3 regions of the Pseudarthrobacter sp. NCCP-2145 genome follow, and region 1 is predicted to be linked to each of the others. Evidence: riboswitches for the same ligand, from Rfam matches in the RefSeq annotation. Region 1 holds a riboswitch; each other region holds the start of a gene.
What was found. Region 1 has a riboswitch for cyclic di-AMP ahead of NFU08_RS06095 (NlpC/P60 family protein). Riboswitches for the same ligand answer to the same signal wherever they lie in the genome.
Positions count from the first base shown of each region.

Region 1 (5,826 bases):
CTGGAGACCGCAGCAGCCGCAACGGCCCCGGCCATTAGCCCGAATGCGGCGAAGCCAACGTAGAACAATACGGAGGACACCGGCGGTGCAGGTGCGGACGCATCGGCGGCCGCAACAATGGTCAGCCAGTACGCGATGGTGGCTCCTGTCCACGCTACGCCCGCACAAGCTGTCAGCCATGACCACCGGGAAAACCACGCCGTTCCGTGCCGATAGGACAAGGCGACGGCTATCGCCACTACCCCGGCGACTGCCAGGAGCTGCAGGCCGAGCAGGTACGGCCCGGCAATCAATCCGACGGGAACGCCTAATCCGCCCAGGAGTACCAGCCGCTTGGCGCCCAGGGGCATTCCGGCCGTGCCTCCCTGGTCCCCGTCGGGCCGTGCCCCGTCGCTTGTCGTCTTATCTGGCATGGTCGTATCCATGGACTTCCTCTTAAAAAATGGGGCTTGGCCGGCGCAGGGGCTGCCCGGCGCCGCACGATGGCGCGGCAAATGTTTGGCCCCCCTGACGTTACAGCATCAGCTGGATCGAACCTGGCCGGGGCGAATCTACGGGGGAACGGAACTTTTCACCGGAGTAACGCGTTTGAGCTGTTATTCCTGCGAGGCGTCCGGCCCCGGGTCCCGGGCTCTTCCTTTGGCAGTGTGAGGAAGGTATCCATGACGCCAACTAATCAGGGGCTCCGCGGGCAGGAGATCTGTTACGGGCAAAAGCACCTTCTCCGGGCACAAGAGACGATGTGCGCTGAGGAGTATCTCGTTGACGGTTCTGATCCATCTGTTTCCTTAGTTCTGTAACGGGCCAGAACGTCATCTCGATGGAAACCGCCACGACGATAAGACGCCGGTCGCTCCTGGCGCCCGATCCACGAGAGCAGTGGCGCTCACCGGAGCAGCGCGCACAGACCGCTGGCGGTCAGCGGCACTTGATGGTGTCGGTAGCAGCTGTGGCGGCAGTGGTCCTTGTATCGCTCAGCATCCATGGAGTCCTTGATGGCTGGAGCTGGCTTCCAAACGTAGTGTCTACTGCCGTGGCCGTGTTGGGGGCGACGGCAGGGGCGCGGAGCCTCCGTTGGCCCCCTGCCCTCATCATGGGTGCGGGTCTTGTGGCCCTTGCGGGGGCGTTGATCTGGCAATTTTTCCGTGAGCAAAGCACTCTGGGCATCATTCCGAGGCCCGAGGCTGGAGACCGGTTGGCTTTTCTGCTCGAAAACGCCGAACTTACCGTGTCATCCGAGTTGGCACCGGTGGTCCCTGGTGATGGAATCCTTTTGATTACCTGCGCGACCATCGGTCTGACGGCAGTGCTCGTTGATACCCTGGCCATCACCTGCAGGATGCCGGCGACCAGTGGCCTGCCCCTGCTGGCTGTCCTTTCCATCCCCGCAGTCATCATTCCCGAAAGCGTGGGTGTTCCCGCGTTTACTGCAGCGGCCGCCGGCTACATCTTCCTCCTTGGCTCGGGGCAGTGGCGGGAAAGCTTTGATGTACACAGCCGGGCAGCGCACTCAACTGCCGGCTACCTCGCTCGTGCTGTGTCTCTCGGGGCGGCCGCGCTTAGCCTGACTCTTTTTCTGCCAACCGTCATCCCGGGCTTCAACGCAGGAACGTTTCCCCAGGGAGCCCGGTTGCAGTGGTGGGGCGCCGCGTCCGGGCTCGACCCAAGCATAACGCTGGGAAACTCGCTCAGGGAGCCTGACGGTTTTGGTCGAATCACGTATGCCACCACTGCCGATGAACCACTGTATCTGCGGCTTGCGACACTGGAGGACTTTTCGGGCAAACGATGGCAGCCGGACCCACGCCTGGATTCGCGCCGGTCCGGCATCAGGGAGATGGGAAAGAGAGCCGGCCTTCCGGTCCGTAGCGGGAGTGTGATCACCACCCGGATCGATACCCGAAGTTTTACGAGTCCCTGGTTGCTGGCACCCTATGCCCCGGTGAGCATCTCTGGACTTGATGGCAGGTGGACATGGGACCCGCGAAACCTGACTGTGCTGTCGGCCAAGGGGGAGACAGCAGCCTGGCAAAGCTATCAGGTGATCAGTTCAACACCGGAGTTAACGAGTGAGTCACTGGCCGGCATGGGCCCTGTCAGGGAAGATGAGGTCGATGCCGGGTTCAGCTCCCTGCCCGGGGAGCTTCCACCCATCGTCAGGGAAACCGCACAATACCTCACCGAGGACCTGATCAAGCCCTACAACAAAGCAATGGCCATCCAAAATTACCTGCGGGGTGGCGACTTCACCTACTCCCTGCAGGCACCCGTCGAAGGAAACTACGATGGCACCGGCCTTGAAGTCATTGGACGGTTCCTTGAAGTAAAAGCCGGCTACTGCGTCCACTTCGCCGGAACCATGGCTGTCATGGCACGGCTGGCCGGGATCCCGAGCCGCGTCGCCGTCGGTTACGCCCCAGGGGACCCAACCGGGAACACCGTTATGGTCGGCGGGGAAGAGCTGCCCGAATTCGCCGTTGATTCCAAGGACGCCCATGCCTGGCCAGAGCTGTACTTCCGCGGTGCCGGCTGGGTTAGATTCGAACCGACTCCTTCCCGCGGAGTCGTCCCCGGCTATGCGCAGCAACCGGCAACTCCTCAAGGGCTCGCGGTAGAGGACGACTTCAGATCCGAAGGCTTGCCCGTGCCGGACATCGGGATATCCCCGACTCCTGCCCCAGGACCTCCAGGCGTCGGCACGCCGGGCACGTCCGCCCCTTCCGGTATGGATCGCAGCGTTTTCACGGGCGCGGTTTTGGCCCTGCTACTTCTGGCCTCCGCACCATTTCTGGTCCGCATCGTCAGATCCGGTGGACGAAAGCGCCGATTTCTCAGGTCAAGTCCGGGACAAGCAGCCAGCATCGCCTGGGCCGAGACGACCGAAAGCGCCGTTGATCATGGTTACCGTCCGAGCCCCGCGGAAACACCGCGGAATTTCACCAGCCGGCTGATGTATCAAGCCCGGTTCAACGGCCCGGCCATCGAATCACTGACCAGGCTCCGTCACGCTTACGAACTCCAGGTCTACTCCGCTGCTGCAAACGCGAAACCCGGCCCCGGGGCTCCAACATGGGCCGACGTTCAGGAAGTTAAAAGGGCATTACGAGATTCCAATACTCTTCCCGCACGTCTGGAAGCCAGGCTCCTGCCGAGATCGCTCCATGAGGGCCAGTTGCACGCCGACAAGAAGCAGTCGCGGCAGGCCGTACCCAAACTGTGACCGAGCGGCCGGTCTGGTCCTTGCGAACAGGCCGGTAGTTTAAAAACCGGCGTTCAGAGGCCCATGCTGCTCAAGAGATACTGAAGGCCGGTGATTCGCCGCCCCCAAGGCACCGAATCGCCGGCCTTCAGAAATTTATTAGCCTGCGCGTACGAAGGTGACAGCACCCTTTGACGTCATCCACGTCAGCGGGTGAACGGCGGTTTCGTTCTTGCCGTTCAGGCCGGAGCTGAGAACCTGGCCGTTGCCGACGTAGATTCCTACGTGGCCGGGCTGCATGACCATGTCACCGGGCTGCGGATCGGAGACTACAGTGCCGTAGTTCATGAACTGCATCGGACCGAGGTCTCCGACAGGGATGCCGGCAGCGTTAAGAGCGTTCTCGACCAGTCGTGTGCAGTCCTGGATCATGCCGATCTGGGCGTAGGCCGAGGAGACCATGGTGGCGTTGACTCCGCCTGCCGGGGCGGCTGCCGGCGCGGCAGCAGGGGCGGGGGTGACGGTGACTTGGGCCTTGGCCGGCGCTGCGGCGTTCGCGACGGCAGTCGCGGCGGGCACGGCCGCCTTGGGTGCCTGAACGGCGACAGGCGTTGGCGCTTCGATGACAGGAGCGGGCGTCGTCTTTACGGCGGGGCGCTCGTAGGAAATCTGGACTGTCGAGTCTGCGCTGAGCGGCGCCTGGACCTGGCTGGCAACCTCCAGGGTCGAGGCCGGCTCTGCCTCGCGCTGGGTCGGGGCATCTGCTGCCTGGGCTGCAACGCCACTGGTAAGAACGAGTCCGGAAGCTGCTGCGATGACGGCCGCCTGGCGGCCCACACCGCCGGCGTTGTCGGTGACGGACTTGGTCAGGACTGCAAGGGCGCTGGTGTGGACGGGGACCGCGCGGTGGCGGCCGTGAGCACGGCGAATGGACATGAAAGGGCCTCTCCCACTGCCTGCGGGGTTAGCTGTCGGATTCGGATGGGAGACACCCGGCCGCAGTTCCAGCACAAGGCAGGAGTCGCGGCTTCACCCCAAGGCCTGCCCGAAGCAGGCCACAATTGGTTTCCCCGTCTCTGCCGGACGAATGATGCGAACGGATCCCGAGGCAGCGGCAGAGTTAGGCAATCTGCTCAGGAGTGCCGCATTCTGAGACCGGCACGCGTCTGACCCTACTCGAAAACCCACGACGTTGTCACATTTGCATAACGCAGAGCCGCAGATCCTCTTATTGGATGCATAAAGGACGGCACTAAGGACCAGGGATGAACAATTGCGCTGCCGCCTCCATGTACTGCCCTGTGCCCGTATTCCTGTCCGGTCGGCCACGTAGTCATTTCGGGAGTCTGAAACACGCTCTTAGAAAACAGAAGACGAAGACGAATTGCATTTTCCGTCGGGCACTTGCGAGGAGGCTCTTGTTTAAGGGCTGCCTCTGGAACAGACCCCGCTGGTGGGCCTCACCGCTTAGTAAGGCAGGGCCGGCCCAACCGGATTAAGGCTGAGTTGTCCTGCACTTACTCGATGTCCTGGAACACGAGCCGTATCCTTTCTGAATGGATCCAATTCCATTGCTTCGAGAAACCCATGGGTGGCGCTGCGGCTGCGGTACCGTCTAGGGCCAGCCCTACAAACACCGCCGCCCCTGAAGCCGACATACGCCCCCGCCGCTGAACAGGAAAGCACCGCCGATGACACAAGCTCCGGCCGCCGTCACGCCCGCCGACTCTGAACGGAAGATACGCAGGATCATTTGGGTCGTCCTGGGAGCAGCCGTGGCAACCGGGATGATCTGGTACGCGGTGTTTAACGCCACGAAGTCAGCACCTGCCACAGCCGAGAATGTTATCTACCTGCTTGGTGACGGCATGGGCCGAACCCAAGTCACGGCGGGCAGGGAGCGTTTCTACGGGGCCGAGGGCAGGCTGGTGATGGAAACCCTCCCTGTTCACGGCTCCGTCAGCACCTACGCTGTGCAGAAAAAGTCCGGCCAGCCGGGCCAGGCCGACTTTAATCCGGAACTGGTTACCGATTCCGCCGCCGCAACCACGGCCTGGGCCTCCGGGATTAAAACCTATAACGCTGCCCTCGGGGTGGACGCCAAGGGGGCCGTGGTGCCGACGATCATGGAGTTGGCCAAGCAGGCCGGCTACCGCACCGGCAATGTCTCCACCGCCGAAGTTACCGACGCGTCGCCGGCCGGGCAGGTGAGCCACGTCCTGTCCCGTGGCTGCCAGGGACCCGACTACTCCGCCGACGCGTGCCAGGACACCGAGATCACCGGCAAACCGTTGCCTGCCAGTGATGTGCGGGTGACCCCCGTCGCAGACCAGATTGCCCGCAACGGCACCACGGACGTCATTCTCGGTGGCGGCCTGGGCCGCTTCGATGCCTCGAATGAAACCGCGCTGAAGGAGCAGGGCTACGCAATCCTGGGTTCAGTCTCCAACCAAATCCCTGCCACCCGGACAGCCCTGAACGCGGCCGCACAGGAGAAGGTCTTTGGCTTGTTCAACACGGGAAACCTGACCGTCGAAAAAGCCAAGCAGGACAACCCCGAAGATCCCGAGGCGAAGGAGCCATCCCTGTCGGAGATGACAAAGAAAGCCATCGAGCTTCTTGACCGG
Region 1 is NZ_BRCG01000005.1:121,334-127,159, forward strand. It holds gene NFU08_RS06085 (hypothetical protein) at 1-413, opposite strand, end outside; gene NFU08_RS06090 (DUF3488 and transglutaminase-like domain-containing protein) at 932-3,220, shown strand; gene NFU08_RS06095 (NlpC/P60 family protein) at 3,359-4,135, opposite strand; cyclic di-AMP (ydaO/yuaA leader) riboswitch at 4,139-4,336, opposite strand; gene NFU08_RS06100 (alkaline phosphatase) at 4,891-5,826, shown strand, end outside.

Region 2 (5,826 bases), on a different contig from region 1:
AGAGGATGGCTGCGCCCTTGCCGCTGGCGGAAGCGGCAGGAGCTGCAGCGGGTGCAGAGGCGGTGGTCACCTTGGCGGTCACCTTGGGGGCTGCAGCAGGCTGGACGACGGCGGGGGCCGCCGGCTCGGCTTCCTCGACCTCAACAGGAGCGGGCTCTTCTTCGACAACAGGCGCAGGCGTGGTGGTGACGGCCGGCTTTTCGAAGGTGATGGCGATGGTGGAAGCGGCGGAGATCGGCGCCTCGACGGAGGACTCAACTTCCAGGGTGGACGCCGGAGCGGAGTCGCGCTGGACGCTGGAGTCTGCCGCGTTTGCGGCGATGCCGCTGGTCAGCACCAGGCCGGAAGCGGCAGCAATAACCGCTGCCTGGCGGCCCATGCCACCGGCGTTGCCGCCGACAGCCTTGGCGATTACTGCGATTGAGTTGGTCTTGGTGACTTCGGCGCGATGCCGTGCGGTGGCACGAGTAGTCATCAGTTCTCTCTTTCGTTTTCCTCAGGCCGTTGTGGGCACCAAGGGGTTTGGGCGTGCCGGCATCTTGGGGGTACGCCGGCACGCCCCGAACGGGGATGTGGTGTTTGCGGAACGCGTGATGGAGCAAAGAAATAGTTCTTGGGCCCGAAGGCCCAAGAACTATTTGTTAATGGTGAAGAAGGCGGAGCTTCCGGTGGCGGCCACCGAGTGAAGCAGCGTGCCCTGGGACGGGTTGAGAGCGCTGATCATCATGCCGTTGCCGACGTAGATGCCTACGTGCGCGCCACCGTTCTGCATGACCAGGTCACCCGGCTGCGGGGTGGAGGTGGGCGTCATTGCCGTCCAGGCGTTGACGCGCGGGATGCTGATGCCGGCCTGGGCGTACACCCACTGCGTGAAGCCGGAGCAGTCCCAGCCGTTGGGGGTGGTGCCACCCCAGACGTAGGGACGGCCGATGCCAGTGTACGCAAGTGCGGCAATGCCGGAGGTGGAGGCCGAGGAAACCGTTTCGGCAAGCTTCTCAGCTTCAGCTTCGGGAGCTGATGCGGTGGAGGCCGTCCGAGTTCCGGCAGCAGTCCGGCTCTCGGAATCGGTCGACTGTACCCGCACAGGTGCCGGCTTCGGAGCGGCGGTGGTCTTCACCACGGGACGCTCGAAGGAGACGGTGGCGGTGGGTGCTGCAGTCACCGCGAGGGCGGACTGGGCAGACCCGGACTCGGTGGAAGCGGAAACGCCAGCGGTAGTGTCCGCGGCGCTGGCAGGCAGGCCCATGCTGAGGATGAGACCGGAAGCGGCTGCGATAACGGCAGCCTGGCGACCTACTGTCCCGGCATTGGCACTAACAGCCTTGGACACGGTGTCCAAGGGGTTGGTACGAACCGTTTGCGCACGGTGGCGCGCAGAATGATGGCGTGAAGACACGAAGGTAGCCTCTCCCAATGCCTGCGAGGTGAGCTGTCGGATTCGGATGGGAGTCACCCGGCCACTCCGCTTCCAAGGAAGCTTTGCGACTTAACCCCAAGGCCTTCGCTGAAGCAAAGACCAAAATTGGTTCCCCCGCCCCTGCCAGACGATGAAATGCGAACGGACCTTGAGCGGTGGCAGAGCTAGGCAATCCGCACAAGAGCGTCAACTTCGGAAAAGTTGACGCGAGTTAGACGGTACAGCAGTTTTCGTTGAATGTCACATTCAGGTCACGGCGGGTCATGATGATTCGATAGCCGTCCCTCATTTGACTACAGCCAGCCCGTGGGATCGACGACTTCGCCGTTGACCTGGACCTCGAAGTGGAGGTGGCAGCCTGTTGAAGCACCCGTGGTGCCGCTGAGCGCCAGGACATCGCCCCGGGAGACCGTCTGGCCCTCGGTGACACTGAAGGACGAGAGGTGGTTGTATGTGGTCTCCAGGCCGTTGCCGTGGTCCACGACAACGCGGTTTCCACCGCCGTACTGGTGCCACCCGACGAACGTCACGGTGCCGGCTGCGGCTGCCAGGACCGAGGTGCCGCACTGGGCCACGTAGTCCTGGCCGCGATGGAAGTCACCGGAGCCGCCGGTGATCGGGCTGACCCGGTAGCCGAACGGGGAGGCAGTGGACAGCGCGGCCAACGGGGCTCCGAGGCTTCCGGCCGAGGCTGCGCGGGACACGGAACCGGCGGACTGCGCGCTGAGCAGCTGCTTCAGCTTGCCGTCGGGATCCGCCTGGGTCACCACGGCAGAGCGGCTGAAGTCGATCTGCGCGCCGGCCTCGGCGGATACCTGTGGCTGCGGGGTAACAGCCGAGGCTGCCACGGGGGTGACGCTGCCTGCATTGTCGGTGGCCATGACGGGGCTGGTTGCCGGAACGGTCACGGTCAGCACCAGGCCGGTGGCAGCCAGCGCGATTCCGGCTTTCTGGCCAATACCGCTGGCGGAGGCAAATTCTGTGATCTGCCGGAAGGGACCTCGACGGCGGCGTGCATCACGGTGCGGATCGCGGGGGCGTTCCGTGGTGATGACCTCGACAACGCGCGGCGTTGGAACGGGGGCGGCCGCGCGGCGGCGCCCCTTGGGGGTCTGCATGGACAAGAAGGGTTCCTCTCTGGAAAGCCTGCGAAGTTAGCTGTCGGATTCGGGTCAGAGAGTTCACAGACCCGGTCCGCCTGGGCAAGCTCGGCACAGAGGTATCCCTGGAAGGATCCAACGCTGGAAGAGGCTTGCTGCTGACGGACTTCACCCCAAGGCAGTCCCCCGTCTGCCGGTTGTGGTTCCCCCGCCTCTGCCAGTAATGACTCGTGCACCTGATCCGCTGGCAGAGCTCGGCTCCGGATCAGGTAACGCTTTAGTATCTACGCTTGGGTTTAACTATAGGGCCAGAAGTCCCAAAGTAACAATTCCGTTATCTTTGGCTAATCCGTCCCGGCCGGGGTAGTACGCGGGTTTACCGGACGGCAACGAAGACGTGGGCTGCGACTTCGGGCGGCAACTCCAGGGCGCCCTCTATGCCGGGCACGCGGACCGAAATGTAGTCTCCCACCCGCTCCAGCGAGACCGCAGCCCCGGGACGGATGCCGCCCTCGTCGAGCTGGACCAGCAGTTCCGGCTCCACCTGGATCGGCTCAGCCAGGCGGCTTACGGTTACCTCCGACGCCGGGCCATAGGACTTCATTGCCTCCAGCAGGCTGACGGCCCCGTCCGCGAATCCTTGCGATGCCTGGCCGCCGAGGGCCGCCAGGCCGGGGATGGGATTGCCGTACGGGGACTCCGTGGGGTGGTCAAGCAGCTCGTAGATGCGCCGCTCCACGCGTTCGCTCATGACATGCTCCCAGCGGCAGGCCTCGTCATGGACGTAGGCCCAGTCCAGGCCGATCACGTCTGCCAGAAGCCGCTCCGCCAGCCGGTGCTTCCGCATCACCTCGGTAGCGCGCTTCCGGCCCACTTCGGTGAGTTCGAGGTGCCGGTCGCCCGAGACAACCACCAAGCCGTCCCGCTCCATCCTGCCTATGGTCTGGGAAACCGTGGGGCCTGAGTGCCGCAGGCGCTCGGCGATCCGGGCGCGGAGGGCCACGATGTTCTCTTCCTCAAGCTCCAAGATGGTCCGAAGGTACATCTCCGTAGTGTCGATCAGATCCGTCATCCAGCTCAGCTCCTCGAGCGCAGTACCTTGCGTTGTCCCACCGTATCGCCTTCCGCGCGACGTAGTCCGTTGGAAAGCTTAGCCTATTTTGACTTTGTCCGAATAGTTGGCGGCCGTCACAACAGGCCGTCTCAATGTCTGGACTATGACGGTGCCGGTTCCCGCACCAACGCCGGTTCAGGCAGAATGAGGAGGGCCGGAGTTGCAGTCACAGCCGACTGTCCGCCAAGCAACCACCCGTCCGGACCCTAGCCGCGTCCACGCCGAAATTGGAGCACCTGTGAGCGAAAACAGCATCACTATTCCCGCCGACCTCCTGCCCAAGGACGGACGGTTCGGCGCCGGCCCGTCAAAGGTCCGGCAGGAGCAGATCGATGCGCTGTCCGCTGCGTCGAAAACCATCCTGGGAACCTCGCACCGGCAGGCTCCGGTGAAGAACCTGGTGGGGTCGGTGCGCGAGGGCCTCAGCCAGTTCTTCCGGGCACCCGAGGGCTATGAGGTGGTTCTTGGCGTCGGCGGTTCCACTGCGTTCTGGGACATCGCCAGCTTCGGCCTGGTGGAGAAGAAGGCCCAGCACCTCTCCTTCGGTGAGTTCGGGTCCAAATTCGCGGCCGCCACCAACAAGGCGCCCTTCCTGGACGCCTCCTCCATCATCAAGTCCGAACCAGGTACCCGCCCGGCCGCCCAGGCCGAAGCGGGCGTTGATACCTACGCCTGGCCCCAGAACGAGACCTCCACGGGCGTCTCCGCCCCCGTGAAGCGCGTGGCAGGTGCGGACGAGGGCGCACTGGTGCTGGTTGACGCGACGTCAGCAGCCGGCGGCCTGGACGTGGACGTGGCGGAGAGCGACGTCTACTACTTCGCCCCGCAGAAAAACTTTGCCTCCGACGGTGGACTCTGGCTTGGCCTGTTCTCCCCCGCCGCGCTTGACCGCGCGGCCCGCATCAAGGCCACCGGCCGCTGGATCCCCGATTTCCTCGACCTGCAGACCGCAATCGACAACTCACGGCTAAACCAGACCTACAACACGCCGTCGCTGTCCACCCTGGTGACCCTGGATGCGCAGGTCCAGTGGCTGAACGCCAACGGCGGCCTGGACTTTGCCTCGGCACGCACTGCCGATTCCGCCGGCCGGATCTACAGCTGGGCCGAATCTTCCGAGTTCGCCACCCCGTTCGTCACCAACCCGGATGAGCGCTCCAACGTCATTGCCACCATCGATTTTGACGAGTCTGTGGACGCAGCCATGGTGGCAAAGGTGCTGCGGGCCAACGGCGTCGTGGACACCGAGCCCTACCGCAAGCTCGGCCGCAACCAGCTGCGCATCGCCACTTTCGTGGCCATCGAACCGGACGACGTTTCCGCACTGCTGGCCAGCATCGACTTCGTGGTGGGCAAGCTGCGCAAGTAGCGGGCTCCAGCAGCAGTCCGCGCTGCGGCTCAGTGGCCCAAAGCAGCGCACCCAGAAGCAAAGAGCGTTAATTACGACGGCGCCGCCCGGGGTTAGTTCCGGGCGGCGCCTTTGTGTAAGTCGTGGGGAAGTGTGCCGTGGGGTGCGGCGTGCCCTAAGGCGTGGCGGCGTCGTCTTCTGCGGGCTCCGAGGACGGACCAGGGGCAACCTCAGGGGCCTCGACGGCGGGCTCTGAAACGGCAGGCCCTGATACGGCATCCCGGGCGGCGTCATCCGCTTCGCCTTCTGCGGGCACAGCCACCTGCCCGCCAGCTTCCGGTTCCGCTGCCAGGACCTGGTCCTGCTCCGGCTCCGGCTCCTGGTCCTGCTCATCCTCGGGCCGGACTCGTTCAGCCCACGGCACCCATTCCGGGGCAAGGATCGAATCTTCCGACGGCAGCAGGCCGAGCTCGCTGACGGTCACAACCTTCGAGCGGGAGTTGCGGGTCAGCACCGCGTACCACTGCCAGCCCAGGTATCCGGGCAGCCTGGATTCGAACAGGTGCGTCACCAGGCGGTCGCCTTCGCTTTTAGCCCCCAGGTGCCGGCCAATGGTAGGTGCAGGCGTGATGTCCTCCACAGCGGCACGCGCGGTGTCCACCGCGGCAGCGAGGAAGGCATCAGGCTTCCCTGTCCGCCACACCGGGACACCCGCGCGGCGCTTGGACGCCGCCTTGGCCACCGCAGCGGCGGGGCCGGCAGCGGCCGTGCCACCCGCCGTCGTGCCGTCCTGTTCCGGCACAGCTGGGACCGGCTGTTCAGCTTCCGGGTTCATAAGTGCCTAAAC
Region 2 is NZ_BRCG01000037.1:1,227-7,052, forward strand. It holds gene NFU08_RS20450 (NlpC/P60 family protein) at 1-475, opposite strand, end outside; gene NFU08_RS20455 (C40 family peptidase) at 635-1,330, opposite strand; cyclic di-AMP (ydaO/yuaA leader) riboswitch at 1,401-1,574, opposite strand; gene NFU08_RS20460 (M23 family metallopeptidase) at 1,711-2,535, opposite strand; cyclic di-AMP (ydaO/yuaA leader) riboswitch at 2,546-2,787, opposite strand; gene NFU08_RS20465 (metal-dependent transcriptional regulator) at 2,894-3,589, opposite strand; gene serC (phosphoserine transaminase) at 3,870-5,000, shown strand; gene NFU08_RS20475 (DUF3027 domain-containing protein) at 5,155-5,814, opposite strand; gene NFU08_RS20480 (cold-shock protein) at 5,821-5,826, opposite strand, start outside.
Region 2: another riboswitch for cyclic di-AMP. It lies ahead of NFU08_RS20460 (M23 family metallopeptidase); the one in region 1 lies ahead of NFU08_RS06095 (NlpC/P60 family protein).

Region 3 (5,826 bases), on a different contig from region 1:
CGCGTTTGGCCGCCTGGGATGCCTCGTAGGCAGCCAGCGCCGCCTGGCCCTGCCGGTAGGCGTTCTCCACCTCCGCCGTCGTGCCCTTGAGCGACGCCAGCTGCGCCGTTAACTGCTCGCTGCGCTGCTTCTCCTCCGCAGCCTGGCGGGCCACGGCGTCCTGGGCTGACCGGGCCTCCGTGAGCCTGGCTTCGGCTTCAAGGGACAGCCGCCCGCGCTCATCCTTCGCAGCCTGTTCCTGGGCCGCCAGCGCAGCAGCGATCTTTCCTGCGGCCTGCGCCTTGTGCACGAGCGCGGCGGTCTTGTCCCCCACGATCTGCACCACGTTGAGCCCATGCACGGTGTTGCCCTGGACGGCGTCGAGGGCAACAAAGAACCCCATGTTGGTACCACCGGTCTTGTATGACTGGGCCGCCAGCGCACCGAGCTCTTTCCTGTGCCGGACCAGCTCGGAGTCGGCCTGCGCGGCCTGCGCGGCCAGGGCTTCCACCCTTGCAGACGCAGCCTGCAAGGCCGCATCCGTCACCGCATACTCCGCCGCTGCCTGCACCGCCACGGAGCCGGTGGTCTCGGACTGGTCCTGGAGGGCGGACAGCAAACCACCAATCCTTGCAATTTCCGCGGCTTTCCCGGCTTCGCTCTCTTTCGCGTCCTGTACCTCCTCCCAGGAGGGGTAATCACCGGGCGGGACCTCCGCAGCACCCGCTGGGGTAAGCCATAGGGTTCCCACCAGCGCACACGAAACAAGCGCCGCGGCGAGCCGCGCCCTGGGTTTGGTAACGAACCGGCACATAGTCGGGAAGCCTACCGCCTTCACCCTCAGGTTGAAGGCGGACGTTTCTACATCGTTATGGACCGGAGGCAGCTACGGTGGCGGCAAGGGCAGAAGGGCCGGCCCTTTACAGATGCCGGCCGAACCAGGCAAGGGTGTCGTTCCATGCGGCCGTCGCCTGGGCCCCGTTGTAGCGGTCGCCTGTGTCGTTATGGAAGGCGTGGTCCACGCCGGGGTAGACCGTGAGCTGGTGGACAACGCCGGAGGCTGCCAGCGCATCCTTAAGCGCAGGCATGGGCCCGGTGATGCGTTGATCGAGTTCAGCGTAGACCCCGAATACGGCCGCCTTGATGTCCGGCACTTTGGCCAGGTCAGGGGCAGGTCCGTAAAACGCCGCTGTTGCCTTCAGGCCGTCCAGCTCGGTGGCCGCCTGCCAGGTGATGCCGCCGCCGAAGCAGTAGCCGGTCATGGCGACGCGGCCGCCGTCCACGAAGTCCTGGGCCCGGAGGTACTCCAGTGCTGCGGCGAAGTCGGCCACGTGCCGCTGGGCGCCGGCCTGGGTGAGGGCGCCGGGTACAGCGTCCCGGTCCATGCCGGCCGTCCCGCCTTCGCGGCTGAGCAGGTCGAGCGCGAGGGCCGCGTACCCCTCCTTCGCGAACCGGCGGGCCACGTCTTCGATATGGGGCGTCAGCCCGCGGTTCTCATGGCAGATCAGCACGGCAGGAGCACGCCCTTCCTGCCCGGGCCTGGCCAGGTAGGCACTAACGGAGGCGCCGCCGGACGGAAACTGAACGGACGCCGTCGTCAATCCTGGCGCCCCCTCCGGGACGGAGAGCGGGCTTTTGGCCCCGGGCACCGCACCCGACCCCGCGGTCCCCGCAGCGGACGTCGGGGAAGGTTCCGGGGTGGGCATGGGGTCTGTGCTCCGTGGCACCTCAGTGGGGGTACAGCCCACCAGCAGCATTGCCGCCGACGCTGCCGCCATGCTGCCGGTGATGAAGGCGACACGCCGGGTAAAGGTCCGCTGGCTCAGCGCGCCGGACCGGTAGTCATCGAAGAATTCCTCGATCAGGTATCTCTCAAACTTGCCAAGCTGCGTCACGGTCTGCCTCCTCGGGGGTGCCGAACATACTCCTCCCCCAGCCAGCTCCGGACAAGGTTTCCCGGCGGTCTCTGCTCCCACCTTTATCGCTTTGTGATAAAAAACACTCTCTGCAAAATCGGCGCGCCTTGTATCCGTACCCACAGCCCCATGGCACGCGAAATCCAGTCGATGGCGCAACCGAGAGAACCGCCTCGCATGTTATCCAAATGTGACAATGGGTGCTAAGTCGGGTTATGGTCATCTGGTGTCCCTCCCAGACGGGACATTCCCCGTCAGAATGCCGAGCCCTGCCACTGACCCGGGAACCAACGCTTTCCAGCTGGCAGGGACGGGGGAACCAAGTTTCCGCGGCCTTCAGAAGGCCTTGGGGTTAAGTCGATAGCGCCTCCGTTCCATTCGGAGTTGTTACCGGCCGGGTATCTCCAACCCGAACCCGACAGCTCACCCCGCAGGCATGGGAGAGGCGATCAACTGTGTCAAAAAATTCCACCACTGCCCGTCACCGCGCAACCCCGGCCCGCTCCATCGTGATCGAGGGACTGGCTGTTTCGGCCAAGTCCCTGGGCCGTCCGGCTCTCGCCGTAGCAGCAGCCTCCGGCATTGCCTTCGGCGTCGGCGCCCCGGCCCACGCCGGTGTGAACGGTCCGGACACCACCGAGACCGCTAGCGTCCAGGCGTCCGCCGCCCCCGCTGCGGCAGTTGCAGCCCCCGCCGCAGCGGCCGGCAACGTCCACACGGTTGTATCGGGCGACACCCTTGGTGCCATCGCGTCGATGCACGGTGTCAGCCTGAATGACGTCCTGTCAGCCAACGGGCTTTCAGTCTCCACGATCATCTACCCCGGTGACCAGATCCAGATTCCCGCGGCGGGCTCTGCTCCGGTCGCAGCCTACGTAGCACCGGCTGCAGCACCGGCACCGGCTCCTGTCCAGACCGCTGCCGCCGCCCCGGCGAACACCGGAATGAACATGTCCTACGCGTCAGCACCGGTTGCAGCCACGGGCAGCGGCGCCGGTGCAGCCATCCTGGCCAACGCCTACGGCCAGGTTGGCCAGATCCAGGACTGCACCGCCATGGTGGAGAAGGCCCTGCGCACCGTCGGCAAGTCCGTTGGTGACCTGGCCCCCGGCCAGTTCTACCAGTACGGCACCACCGTGGGCACCCCCGCCCCCGGTGACCTGGTGATCACCGCCGGCCACGTAGGCGTGTACGCCGGCGACGGCCAGGTTGTCAGCGGCGGCGTAAACGGCAACCAGACTGCTGTGCACTCCATCAGCTGGCTCAGCGGCGCTTCCTTCGTCCGGGTGGCATAGTCACCACGGCAACAGCAGCCGGCCCGTAAGGGCCAGGCCACTGCACACAAGGGCGGCAGCCGGGTTCTCCCGGCTGCCGCCCTTGTGTGCGTCCACGCTTTTTATTCCGGATCCGTCCGGAGGCCGGCGCCTTCCCGGGTCAGGTGCCGCAGAAGGTCCGGTAGGCGCCGAAGCCTTCCGGCGGGCCCTCGGTGTAGCGTTCCAGCCCCCGGCGTTCCTGGAACGGGGACCTCACCACATTCAGGAAACGGTTGAACGGGGCCATGTCCCCCTCCGTTGCAGCCGCCAGCGCTTCCTCCACCAGGTGGTTCCGGGGAATGTACACCGGATTGACGCTGTCCATCAGCCCGGCGTCGGGCTTCAGGGCTGCCCAGCGCCCAGCCCAGGCATCAAACGCGGCGAGATCCAGGACCATGCCGCGCGCCGGCCTGTCATCGCCCCGGGCAGCCTGGCCCAGGCTCCGGAAGAACTGTGTGTAATCGACAGGGCCGTCCTTCAGCAGGGCGATTACCCCGTCCACCAGTTCCGATGCCTCGTCTCCCTCCTTGCTTCCGGCCGGTCCGCCTTTGATACCAAGCTTTGCCTTCATGCCGTTGAACCAGGCGTCGCTGTAGTGGCTGCGGAACTTCCCCAGCGCCTCCACGGCGGGGGCGACTGCCTGTTCCTGGTCCTCATGGAAGAGCGGCAGCATGGCCTCCGCCAGCCGCGCAAGGTTCCACTCAGCCACCACCGGCTGGTTGGCGTAGGCGTAGCGGCCGCCGACGTCGATGGAGCTGTACACGGCACCGGGGTTGAAAGCGTCCATGAAGGCGCAGGGGCCGTAGTCGATGGTTTCGCCGGAAATGGTCATGTTGTCCGTGTTCATGACGCCGTGCACGAACCCCACCAGCATCCACCGGGCCACCAGCCCGGCCTGGGCGGCCACCACGGAGGCGAACAGTTCCAGGTAGGGATGTTCCGCCCGGGCTGCGGCCGGGTAGTGCCGGCTGATGGCATGGTCCGCCAGCCGGCGCAGGAGCTCCATGTTGTCCGTGGCCCGGGCATATTGGAAGCTGCCCACCCGGAGATGGCTGCTGGCCACCCGGGCCAGGACGGCGCCGGGCAGCATCGTGTCCCGGCGCACCGGGCGTCCTGTGGCCACAACGGCCAGGGCCCGGGTGGTGGGAATGTTCAAGGCGTGCATTGCCTCGCTGACGAGGTATTCCCGCAGCATGGGGCCGACGACGGCGCGGCCGTCGCCTGCCCGGGCGAAGGGCGTACGGCCGGAGCCTTTGAGATGTATGTCCCGGCGGCGCCCGGCAACGTCCACCAGTTCGCCGAGCAGGAGCGCCCGGCCGTCGCCGAGCAGCGGCGAGTAGCCGCCGAACTGGTGCCCGGCGTATGCCTGGGCAACCGGGGTGGCGCCGGCCGGGACGTGGTTCCCCAGGAGCAGCCGCACGCCTTCGGGGGTCTTGAGGTATTCGGGGGCAAGTCCCAGCTCGCCGGCGAGGGCATCGTTGAGGACCAGGAGCCCGGGTTCGGGCGCTTCCTCAGCCTGCCAGGGAACAGCGAGTTCCGGGAGTGAACTGGCGAATAGTCCCTCGAAGGTGACAGTTGATTCTGCTGCTGCAGTCATGAATCAACCCTATCGCCGTCGTTTGTCCTGCGGTTGATCAGCCAGGTGATAAGCCACAGGATGACCCCAATGGCCATCAGTCCGCCGGCGATCTGGTACTGGATGATGTTCCTGCCCACCCACGGCCCGGCCAGGAAAGCGCAGAGCATGGCGGCCACCAGCGGGAGCGGGCCGGGTGAAGTGAAGAAGACCTTGCGGTGGGGATCCCGCTTGCGGCGCAGCACCAGGCAGGCCACGTTGACCGCAGTGAACACGCACAGCAGCAGGAAGGCTGTGGTGCCGGACAGGTTGGCCACAATGTTGCTTTCGGGATCACTGGTGACGTACAGGATGAGGCCCAGTGCCAGGACAGTGGAGAAGGCAATTCCGGCCCACGGGGTGCGCCGGACCGGAAGGACTTTCCCCAAGGCACCGGGCAGGACGTGCTGGCGGGCCATGCCGTAAATCAGCCGGCTGGCCATCAGCATGTTGATGAGGGCCGTGTTGGCGACCGCGAAGACTGCCAGGAAGGGGAAGACCCTGTCGATGGGGAAGTCCGGTGAGCCCTTGTGGACCACTTCAAGCAGGGCAGCGCCCTCAGCTTCCCGGATGCCCTCGAGTTCGGTGGGCGAGAGGACGCTCACCACGGACACCGCCACCAGCATGTACAGCAGTACTGCGATGCCCAGGCCGGTGAGCATGGTGCGGGGAAAGATCTTCTCGGGATTCCGGGTCTCTTCCACCATGTTGACCGAGTCCTCGAAGCCCACCATGGCAAAAAACGCGATGGAGGTGGCTGCGGTGACGGCCAGGAAGAGCCCCTTGTCCTGGGAGTCGTTGAAGACAAAGATCTCGCCCGGGTTTCCGGTCCCCTGGGCCATGACAAAGAACCCGACGCCGATCACAATGCACAATGCGGCCATCTCCACCACCGTGAGCACCACATTGAACTTGACGCTCTCCCCCACCCCACGCAGGTTGATGGCGGCCAGGAGGAGCATGAATCCAAGGGCAACCGCGGTGATCACGCCCTGGCCGGGTT
Region 3 is NZ_BRCG01000036.1:189-6,014, forward strand. It holds partial or broken gene NFU08_RS20360 (lytic transglycosylase domain-containing protein) at 1-598, opposite strand, end outside; gene NFU08_RS20365 (dienelactone hydrolase family protein) at 900-1,874, opposite strand; cyclic di-AMP (ydaO/yuaA leader) riboswitch at 2,146-2,347, shown strand; gene NFU08_RS20370 (LysM peptidoglycan-binding domain-containing protein) at 2,351-3,190, shown strand; gene NFU08_RS20375 (YdiU family protein) at 3,330-4,805, opposite strand; gene NFU08_RS20380 (APC family permease) at 4,802-5,826, opposite strand, start outside.
Region 3: another riboswitch for cyclic di-AMP. It lies ahead of NFU08_RS20370 (LysM peptidoglycan-binding domain-containing protein); the one in region 1 lies ahead of NFU08_RS06095 (NlpC/P60 family protein).